Regions from separate parts of the Marinococcus salis genome, predicted to be linked through region 2. Evidence: predicted binding sites of a transcription regulator. Region 2 holds the regulator's gene; the other holds the start of a gene.

Region 1 (5,143 bases), on a different contig from region 2:
TTATGTGGGATGATTTCCGTCATAAAGGGTTAACGTTTCGGATGATAGAAATGAGTCTTGGCCAGGTCCGGGTTACCTTCGGTGCGGGAAGGATAAATACGTTCGGCTACTTTGGCTACCGTGTAAACAACGAAGAGCATGCCAGCGTTCTTCAGCGTGCAAAAGAACACGGATGGGGCGTTAACAAAAAAGAACGCAGAACCTTTCTGCAGCCGTCCACCGGCCCGAAGATTCAGCTGGATTGGGCTAAAGAGCTCCCTATCGGCGGAAAAGAAGAACTGCAGTCCGTCGTCATTACGAGCCCCGAGCCGTATGATTCAGATGATTGGCTGACTGTTCTGGGTGCAGAAGCGGTGGTGCCTTCCTGGGAGGAAAAGCGTGCATTCGAGCTTGAAAAAGTGGTTATTCAGGGAGCGGAAAATACAGAGACGGTGCAGGACCCAAATGGAGTCTATTTGGAATTCCGCACGTAATGGAAGGAAGAATAGCAGAGTGAAATGTGTGATGGGGACCGTTCTGGGCCTTGCGTTGTTTGCTGCGAAGCCCAGAACAGCAAAAAGCAGGAAATAGGGAGCGAATACATCGTGGAGTCGTCATTTCGTCAACTGATTATTGTCATTTTATCCATACTTTCGACTGTGCGCCTGGTCTTCTTTTTTGTGCTGGACCAGCCGCTTATCGACGCTATGATGCCGCTTGCGTTCATGGTGTACTGGATGCTTATTTTATCGATAGCGGACAGCAGACAGTTATGGAGCGCAAAACGCGAATTAATCACTATTCTGGTAGCGACAGCTCCGGTATTGATTGTTTCGTTTATTGGAGTCGTAACAGAAGCGCACGCGATTTCTCTGCCGTTATTCACGAATTCGATGCTTTTAATAATTTTGATGCCGATTGTTTATAAGTATGGATTAAAACCGAATGACACTGATAAAAAAAATTAGAGGAGACCAGCGAATGGTGTTTCGAGCGAAAGGAAGCAGACTGTTGTCCGCGTTTGCGGTCATAGCCATCGTACTGTTGGGTTATTCCATTTTTCAGGCCCTGTTTATGTACGACGGCGGTCCGGGGACTATTCTGCGGGCTATAGTGGACGCAGTTATTATTATTTTAATTACCCAGATTGTGTTTTTCACAAAATATGAACTGCGTAAAGAGCACTTGGCGGTTCATGCATCTCTTCTGATACGCCTGCGAATTCCTTACGATTCAATTGAGCGGGTGGAGGAAGTGCCAGGATGGATTAAAGGAGCGACACCGGAGAGGCTGAAGGTGGTTTACCAGGAAGGGGCCCGTCACCAGCATATAACGCCGAAGGACGAAGCATTATTTCTGGAAAAGCTGGCTGCTAAAAATAAAAATATTAAAATGCCAAAGGAAGGACGGTTCATCCAGTGAACGGTCCTTCTTTATAATTTGTCATAAAATTTACGAAGGAAATAAAAACCAATAGAAGCCAGGATTATGCCGGCAACAATTACTGTCAGGACAAAAAGCACTGTAGGCACAAATCTCACTCCCCCTCTACACAGATTTTCCCTGTTATTGTTGTTTACCCCCGGGAATAAACTGGCAAGCCTCTTTATTTAAACGGTGGCACAGGAGGGTTTAATTCTGTGCTGTGCCGAAAAGAGGTTTGTATGCTTTCATCCTCGATAATATAAAAAAGCACTGGCGTAAAAACCAGCGCAGTACGCTAATGGCATTAGTGGCTTTGGCCGGAAATGCCTGTAGCTGTGACAATCGTTTTTATTTTTTTAAGATTTGGGCCAACAACCTGGTGTCTTTTGTCATCTGCAGTAATAATAGTGATAGGAACAAATTTTTCATTTAATGCGCCGAATTCCTGGTTCGCCTGAGGGTCGTTTACAATATCTTTCTCAATATAAGAAATGCGGTTTTCCTGAAACCAGCCTTTGACTTTAGCGCAGGAGGAGCAGTTGGGCTGGGTGAAAATCTGAACTTCATAATTCATATACATTCCTCCAATCGGGCATGCTTGTAGTACGACGCCGTTGTGTTTGTACGGTTATGATAGTATATCAAAGTGCCTTAGAACGCAATGGAAAGGCCTGTAGCCTGCCTCAGGAAAACTTTTTACTCGGCATCAAACAAGAACATACGTTTGTGAAAGGCGTTGGGAAACGGTATAATAGAAGAAACAGAAAGCTGCGCGCATAAGGGGGCGTAGGAAATGAAGAAGGAAAGACAAAAACTCCGAAAAATAATTCATATTGATATGGATGCTTTTTTTGCATCTATTGAACAGCGCGATCAGCCCCATTTGCGAAACAAGCCCCTGGTAGTTGGAGGTTCTCCCTGGTCAAGAGGGGTGGTGGCTACGTGCTCTTATGAAGCCAGGCCATATGGTATTCACTCAGCCATGTCTTCCTATGAAGCATACCGAAGATGTCCACAAGCCATTTTTATTAAAGGAAATATGGAAAAATACAGGGAAGTTTCACGTGAACTCATGGGCATATTTCACGACTGTACAGATTTAGTGGAGCCCCTTTCCCTTGATGAAGCTTATCTGGATGTGACGGAAAACCATTGGAACATGCCGTCTGCTACGCACGCAGCGAAGGAAATACGGAGAAGGATTTATCAAAAAACCGGTCTCACTGCCTCAGCCGGTGTTTCATACAATAAATTTCTTGCAAAAACCGCTTCAGATTACAATAAGCCGGACGGCCTGACGGTAATTACTCCGGATCGTGCAGATGCTTTTGTGAAAGCTCTTCCCATCGGGGATTTCCGGGGGGTGGGAAAAGTGACCAAACGGAAATTCGATTCGCTCGGCATTCAGACCGGAGAAGATTTACAGCAGCTGAGCGAAGAGCGGCTCGTGGAATTGTTTCATAAGCAGGGCCACGTTTTTTACCGTCAGGCCCGGGGGCTCGACGAACGTCCGGTAAACCCGGAGAGAGAGCGAAAGTCGCTCGGAAAAGAAACCACGCTCTCCCAGGATCTTCTGCTTGTGCAGGATATGCTTCCGGTCATTGAAGAGCTGCTTGATCAGGTGCTTGCGCGGCTGACAAAAGACGGCATCAGGACTAAATGTATCGTATTGAAAATAAAATTTGCGAATTTCCAGCAAATTACCCGCCGGGCCACTCTTGAGCACGCAAGCAATGATCGTGCGGAGCTGCTTGAAGCCCTTCATCTTTTGCTCGAAGAAGGCGCCTCCGGAGGAGAGCCTGTCCGTCTGCTCGGAGTCACCGCCTCGGAATTTTACGGCCCGGGAGAGGTGACAGGAGGAAGAGGTAAAGTTTACAAAACAGTGAATTACGAACAGCTGCGTCTTTTTTAAGCGCAGCTGTTTTGTAGTTTAACCGGAAAAGACGCCGAAAGTGAAGATGGCGGTTACGGCTAAGAGCAGGACAATAATAAAAATAAGAAGAGTTAATAACAAGGCGAAAACGACAAATGCCCCGAAAGATTTGCCGCCGGAGAAGCCGGATGCAGCGGAGATTAAGTTCACCTGGATAACAACAGTCCAAACAGAAGCTGCCGTAACGAGGGCCGCTGCGACTCCTGTAAGCATGGTGACTGTGTCGTTGCCGCCTCCCAGCTGGCCAAGAAAAAGCAAAAAAATGAGCGGAAAAATAAAGGCCTGAGGAAAAAGGGAGAGCCCGTAAATCGTGCGGGCTTCGCGGGCTTTTATTCTGCCCTGGAACATTAATATAACAAGCTTTAAAATCAGTCCGTTCAAGTAAAAGGTGATGATTTGAAATAGAAGGAAGGCGGCAATTACTCCGGCAGCTGCCAAGGTGGTATACAGGGCAGAATTGGTCTCGAGCGGAGACATGTCGCGTGTGTTCTGGGCGAAGGCTTGAGAAAGCCCTGCGATAATAATGACTAACAGAGCTGTGAGGTGGAGCCTGGGGTCATCGCTTAATTGTTTGTACGTTTTTCGTGGCGAAGTAAACAAAGGTAACAGCCGCATAGGGTTCATAATAGTCATTCCCCGCTTTCATTTATACATCTTTTTTCCATCTGTCATTAGTGTACAATAGTTTGAAGGAAGAAAACAGAATACATAAGGAGTTTGAAAAGGGGGCGAGTCCTGAAGCAGACTTTGCCCGCTCTCTGAACCGTAGGCAGGCGACGGGACAGAATATTTTTATCGGAGGCGCCTCCTGGAGGGTGGATAATGTGCAGCCGGGGGAGGTGGCAGCGCGGGCCCGGACATGGAAAAGAAGCAGTTTGGCGGCCGAGGGGGTCTTTAATTACTGGTGGGAACCAGCACTGGAGGATAATTATTTTGCCGATAAGGAGTGGATATAAAAGCGCTTCGAGCTACCACTCCGGAAATGTCCTATGGTACAATTTTCCCAATGTAGTAGTTAGAAGGGATGGAAGAAATGGCGACGATGAGCAGTGCGGACAAAGTTACTCTGTATTATGAAGAAGCCGGCCAGGGCTTTCCTGTCATTTTTTTGCACGGCCTGACTGGGGACCATACAATGTTTGAACGTGAAATGAATCAGTTAAAAGGACAATTCCGTGTTATAGCCCTGGATATGAGAGGGCACGGAAGGTCGGACAAGCCTAAAGTGTATACATTGGAAGATCACATACAGGACGTGCTGCGAATGATGGATGAGCTTAATATTGAATCAGCTCATCTCGTTGGTGTTTCAATGGGCAGCTATATTGCTCAGGGCGTAGCTGTCGAAGCTCCGAAAAGAGTAGTAAAACTCGTTTTAACAGCACCTAAAGCACACGGTAGAACATCGTCCACTGCCCGTTTGTTTGCGGAGCACGAAGCTGAATTGAGCGGTCTTTCCCACCAGGAAAAATTAGAGAAAGCCTCGATGTATATCTATCACGATATTGGTAAAGTGCGGGATTGGTCAAAGCAGATCGAGGGCCGGGCGGTTGAGCTGAATGCTGAGCAGGAGCAGGCGGCATCCGATGCTTTGAAGGGGTTCGATTTTCGTGCCCAGCTGCCTTTTGTAGAGGCAGAATCGCTCGTGCTCAGCGGGAAATATGACGGGTTAAACCCTCCGGAATATGGAAAAGAAATAGCTGACCTTATTCCTGCCTGCCGTTTCGTGGAATATGAACATTCAGGCCATGGCATAAATGTTGAAGAACATGAACGCTTCGTCAAAGAAATCAGAGAATTTCTGGA
Region 2 (5,143 bases):
GTGGAAGTTCGGCATGCTGACGACATTCACCGTCCAGCCGTCGTCCTGCAGCCGGGCTTTCGCGTCCACCGCGAGCGACACCTCGGAGCCGGAAGCGACGAGCAGCAGGTCCGGGTGCTCGGCCTGTTCGCCGATCACGTACGCTCCCTGGCGCACGCCTTCCACCGCTTTGTCCTTCGTGTCTTCGAGCGTTGGCACGCCCTGGCGGGTCAGCACCAGCGCCGTTGGCGTGGTTTCGCTCTCCATCGCCACGCGCCAGGCCGCGACCGTTTCGTTGCCGTCCGCCGGCCGGATCACGTTCAGGTTCGGAATTGCCCGGAGCGCGGCCAGCTGTTCCACCGGCTCGTGGGTCGGGCCGTCTTCGCCGACCGCGATGCTGTCGTGGGTGAACACGTGCGTGAGCGGAAGCTCCATGAGCGCGCTCAGGCGCAGGGCCGGCCGCAGGTAATCGGAGAACACGAGAAACGTCGAGCCGAAGGGCTTCAAACCGCCGTGCAGCTGGATGCCGTTCACGGCGGCGGCCATCGCGAATTCCCGGACGCCGAACCAGATGTTGCGCCCGGTGTAGTCGTAGCGGCTGAAATCGTTCTCCGCTTTGATCAGCGTTTTGTTGGAGCCGGCCAGGTCCGCCGATCCGCCGAACAGGGACGGCACCGCGGCCGCTACTTCCTGCAGCACATCGCCCGACGCAGCCCGGGTCGCTGCTTTTTCATCGGTGAAGACCGGCAGCTTCGCGTCCCATCCGTCCGGGAGCCCGCCGGCGATCGCCTGCTCGAGTTCGCTGCCCAGTTCCGGATTGGCCTCTTTGTAGGAGGCGAACAGCTCGTTCCATTCCTGTTCCGCTTTCGCGCCGGAGGCTTTCACTTCCGCAAACAGCTCGGTCACTTCCGGCGGGACATGGAACGCGTCGTAGTCCCACTGGTAGGCTTCTTTCACCAGGTTGTATTCCTCATCGCCGATCGGCGCGCCGTGGGCCGCGTTCGTGCCGCCTTTGTTCGGCGCCCCGTACCCGATCACGGTTTTCACTTCGATCATGGACGGTTTCGGGGACTGCTTGGCTTCTTCAATCGCTGCCTCGAGGGCCGCCACGTCGTTGCCGTCTTCGATCAGGATGGTATGCCAGCCGTACGCCTCGTAGCGCTGCAGCACGTTTTCCGAAAACGACTGGTTCAGGGCGCCGTCGAGCGACACGTCGTTGGAGTCATACAGCACCACCAGGTTGCCAAGCTGCAGGTGGCCGGCCAGCGACGCCGATTCGGAGGACACGCCCTCCATCAGGTCGCCGTCGCCGCAGAGCACGTACGTGAAATGGTCCACCACGGCGTGATCGTCCGTGTTGTACTTGGCCGCCAGGTGGCGTTCGGCCATCGCCATGCCGGTGCCCATGGCCAGTCCCTGCCCGAGCGGGCCGGTCGTTGCTTCCACGCCCGGGGTGTGGCCGTATTCCGGATGCCCCGGTGTTTTGCTTCCCCACTGGCGGAAGTGCTTGAGTTCGTCGAGCGACAGGTCGTAGCCGCTCAAGTGCAGCATGCTGTATAGAAGCATCGATCCGTGGCCGGCCGACAGCACGAAGCGGTCACGGTTAAACCAGGACGGGTTGCCCGGATTATGGTTCATGGATTTGGTCCAGAGTGCGTATGCCATCGGCGCGGCGCCCATCGGAAGCCCCGGGTGGCCCGACTGGGCTTTTTCGATGCTTTCGATGGACAACGTCCGGATCGTGTTGATTGCTAATTGTTCTGTGCTAATTGCCATGCATATGTCCCTCCACAGTATGTATTTTTATGGAAACCCGTGCCACTCAAGTGGCTCAGCAGGGGGTTCCGTGTACATGTACGTTTTTATGATAAAGGTTTTAAAACGATTACACAAGCGGGTTAGCGGAGAAAGAACAAAATCAAAAGGCCTGCTCTTTTTCAAGACCAGGCCTCCTTTTCTTAATGCCGGAAGCTGCGGTTCCGTCGTTTCACACGTTCAAGCTTGTTCGGAGTGACATCCGTGCCTTCTTCGTCCACCACTTTGACGTTTTCGAGCTGGTTTTTGAATGAAGAACGGAATTTGCTTAAATATTCTTGGCGCAGCGCGTGCTGTTCCTCTTCTTCTTCCGCTGTCAGCCCTGTCGATTTCTGACGTTTGGCCAACTCATTAATGCGGTCAATTTTTTCTTTCGAAAGCATAAGTTGCCTCCCTTAAATTGTGCGTTCCTTATTCATTATATTAAAAACCTGGCGCTCCCGCAAATAAATCACTGCTGCTCTGTTTCCGCCGCCTGCTTTTCGTGTTCTTTATAACGGCGGTGCACCGTCGCTTTGGAAATATCGTAGCCGAGGCCGCGGAGCGTAGAGGCAATATCTTTAAACGTCAGCTCCCGCTGCTTCAGTTTAACAATTTCTTCAATGGGCACTTCTTTTTTCTTTCGCCCGCCGCTCCGGTTCAGTCCGAAGTTTTCCTCCGGATGATAGCCGTTTTCCACCGCCCGCTGCATCCCCCGCTTAATTTTGAAATTATGCAGCCGGCGCTGGTGTTCTTCGACGATGGACAAAATATCCATAATCATATGGTCAGTATCCGCAATTTCGAGCTCTCCGTCCTCTTTTACCGTATAGATGAACGTCCCCCGTTTCTGCAGTTCGTGAAGCACGGCGATTTTGGCATTTCCACGTCCAAGCCGCGTATCGTCCGTGATTAACAGCGTATCCGCTTCGGTATCATCAAGAAGCTCAAACACGCGGAGAAGCCCGTCCCGTTCCACCGAATAGCTGCTTTCCTGTTCGGTAATGACCTGCTGCACAGCCCAGCCATTCGCGGCCGCAAGAGCCTCCAGCTCTTCCTGCTGCCTGGCAAGCGAGGACTGCTGTTCTTCTTTTTCCGTACTTACCCGGGCATAGATAATGCATGTTTTCATGTCTTTGCGGTCCTTTCCGTTCGGGTTTTACTGTTCGGGAGCGTCAAATGTCACTGTCCGTTCCCACGGCTCTTCCTGGTAGACTAACCTGTCTTTTAAAACCGGATGCTGTTCTTCATGGACGATTTCTGCCGGCCGGTCTGTATCCGTGCCGTCCAGCGTTTCCGGAGTGATTGAAGCGTCCGCTGAATATACCAGAAACATAAGCGCAAATGCAAACAAGGCAAGCATGGTCCAGTCCGTGGAAGTAAAAGTTTTTAGTTTATTCATGTGTGCGTTCCCCCCTGAATGAGAATGTATGTTCTTATATTCATCCAGTATACCAGAATGCCTGTTCCCGTCAACAAAAATATTAGAACGGGTGTTTGCGTTTTTGTTCCCCTCATGCTATACTTTATTCAGAAAAATTCCTCAAAAGGAGGTGCGGAGATGAAGCTATCCAAGCGCCAGCAGCAAATTCTTGATTATATAAAAGAAGAAGTAAAAGAAAAAGGCTATCCGCCTTCGGTACGGGAGATCGGGGAAGCTGTCGGACTCGCTTCGAGTTCCACGGTTCACGGGCACCTCGCCCGCCTTGAAAACAAAAATCTAATCCGCCGCGACCCGACAAAGCCACGGGCGATTGAAGTACTTGAGCTTGAAGAACAGGGCAGCGAGCCGATTCACGAAAGCAAAGCCGTGTATGTTCCGGTCATCGGTAAAGTCACGGCCGGGGAGCCTATTACTGCGGTGGAAAATGTTGAAGAATACATTCCTCTTCCGGAGCGGATGGTGACCGATGAGGAGCAGGTCTACATGCTTACCATCCAGGGTGACAGCATGATTGAAGCCGGGATTTTTGACGGGGACCTTGTCGTTGTCCAAAAACAGCAGACCGCAGATAATGGCGATATCATTGTTGCAATGACAGACGAAATGGAAGCGACGGTTAAGCGGTTCTATAAAGAAGAAAACTTTATCCGGCTGCAGCCTGAAAATGCCACCATGGATCCAATTATTTTAGAAAACTGTACGATACTCGGCAGAGTCACCGGCGTTTTCCGCACCATCTTTTAATCCCATAAAACAGGGCGCCTGCACTGAATGCAGGCGCCCTGTTTTGTTCTATCTCCGAAAAGCAAGCGTCCGGTAATCCGTAATGATTTCATCCTTTTCGATATCCCGGTCGGTTATTATTACCACCGTGGCTGCCGTAATGTTTTCCCGTTCAATAAATTCAAGCCCCCGGTGCCAGAGCCACTCATACACCGTCATCATGTCTACGCTGAGCTCATTTTTCTGGAGCGCTTCTGCCGTAATCTGCATCGACAGCAGCAGCTGGCCGCGCTCAAAAATGTGGAGCACCGGTCCATTGAAATGTTCCGACTCTCCCGGGCTCCCTTCATACGGTCCCTGGTAAAAGTCAAGCAGGCGTGCCATCACGATTCCCCCCTTTAACGACTTCAGCACTGAGCTGTGCCCGAAGCTCGTTTTTCGATTGGTGAATTGTGATTCCTTTTCCCGGCGCCCTTCCTGCTAAACCCGAAATTTCACTGCCGCGCCTTCCGGAGGTTACTCGTCAAGCCATTCTTTAATCTGCTGTTTGTCGTTATCATCAAGGTTGCCTTCCTGGATCCAGTAGTTCACCAGCTTCATCATACCCTGCTTGGACAGTCCCACGCGGCTGCTGTCGGAGGGATGGCTGCTGATATCCGTTTTTCCGTACTGGTAAATGGAGACGTACGGCGCCTCCGCGTGGTTTAAATTGTGCAGGTCCTTTTTTTCAAAATGCAGCATGTGTATGCCCCTTTCTCTTTTCCGGAATGATTACAAATATGAGCCTGTATGCGCGCAAGCGTCTACCACAAAAAAGAGCCTCCCGGGAAGGAAAGCTCCGTTTAACCGCTACATGGATTTAGAATATGGTTTGTGACAGATCGAGTGATCGATCGTTTCATCGGACTCCCCGCTGTATACACAATCACAGGTGTCTAATACGTAAGTATGCTCTTTGGCGTGAATGACCTGACTTCCCTGATGAAACAGCAGTTTTTCATCGGCCGGCTGAAAATCACTCATCGAATGAAGCACCACTTCATAGCCGTCGGCGTATTCAATCACCTTGTAATGAATTTCATGACCGTCACTGCTGTACGTCACCTGCGGCTGCGTTCTGCATTTGAATTCCACTAAAGCCACTGTCATCCACCCCCTCCACTTATTTATACCACAGTTTTTTCCGTTCGAGAAGCCACCTGC

Evidence for each region. The regulator LexA, encoded in region 2, represses DNA repair genes until DNA is damaged. The targets are predictions, from matches to a motif close to CGAACATATGTTCG.
Region 1: the regulator LexA is predicted to act here: its motif matches at 2,118-2,131, upstream of dinB (DNA polymerase IV).

Annotation. Positions count from the first base shown of each region.
Region 1 covers NZ_JBQOJB010000005.1:125,929-131,071, reverse strand. Annotated here, with positions in the region: gene ACTTK6_RS06725 (hypothetical protein) at 1-473, shown strand, start outside; gene ACTTK6_RS06720 (hypothetical protein) at 585-947, shown strand; gene ACTTK6_RS06715 (PH domain-containing protein) at 961-1,401, shown strand; gene ACTTK6_RS06710 (glutaredoxin family protein) at 1,709-1,978, opposite strand; gene dinB (DNA polymerase IV) at 2,198-3,316, shown strand; gene ACTTK6_RS06700 (YIP1 family protein) at 3,335-3,970, opposite strand; gene ACTTK6_RS06695 (hypothetical protein) at 4,024-4,293, shown strand; gene ACTTK6_RS06690 (alpha/beta fold hydrolase) at 4,371-5,143, shown strand, end outside.
Region 2 covers NZ_JBQOJB010000002.1:140,922-146,064, forward strand. Annotated here, with positions in the region: gene tkt (transketolase) at 1-1,755, opposite strand, end outside; gene ACTTK6_RS02455 (DUF896 domain-containing protein) at 1,938-2,177, opposite strand; gene ACTTK6_RS02460 (YneB family resolvase-like protein) at 2,246-2,905, opposite strand; gene ACTTK6_RS02465 (hypothetical protein) at 2,933-3,175, opposite strand; gene lexA (transcriptional repressor LexA) at 3,335-3,961, shown strand; gene ACTTK6_RS02475 (hypothetical protein) at 4,010-4,327, opposite strand; gene ACTTK6_RS02480 (hypothetical protein) at 4,457-4,681, opposite strand; gene ACTTK6_RS02485 (hypothetical protein) at 4,790-5,089, opposite strand.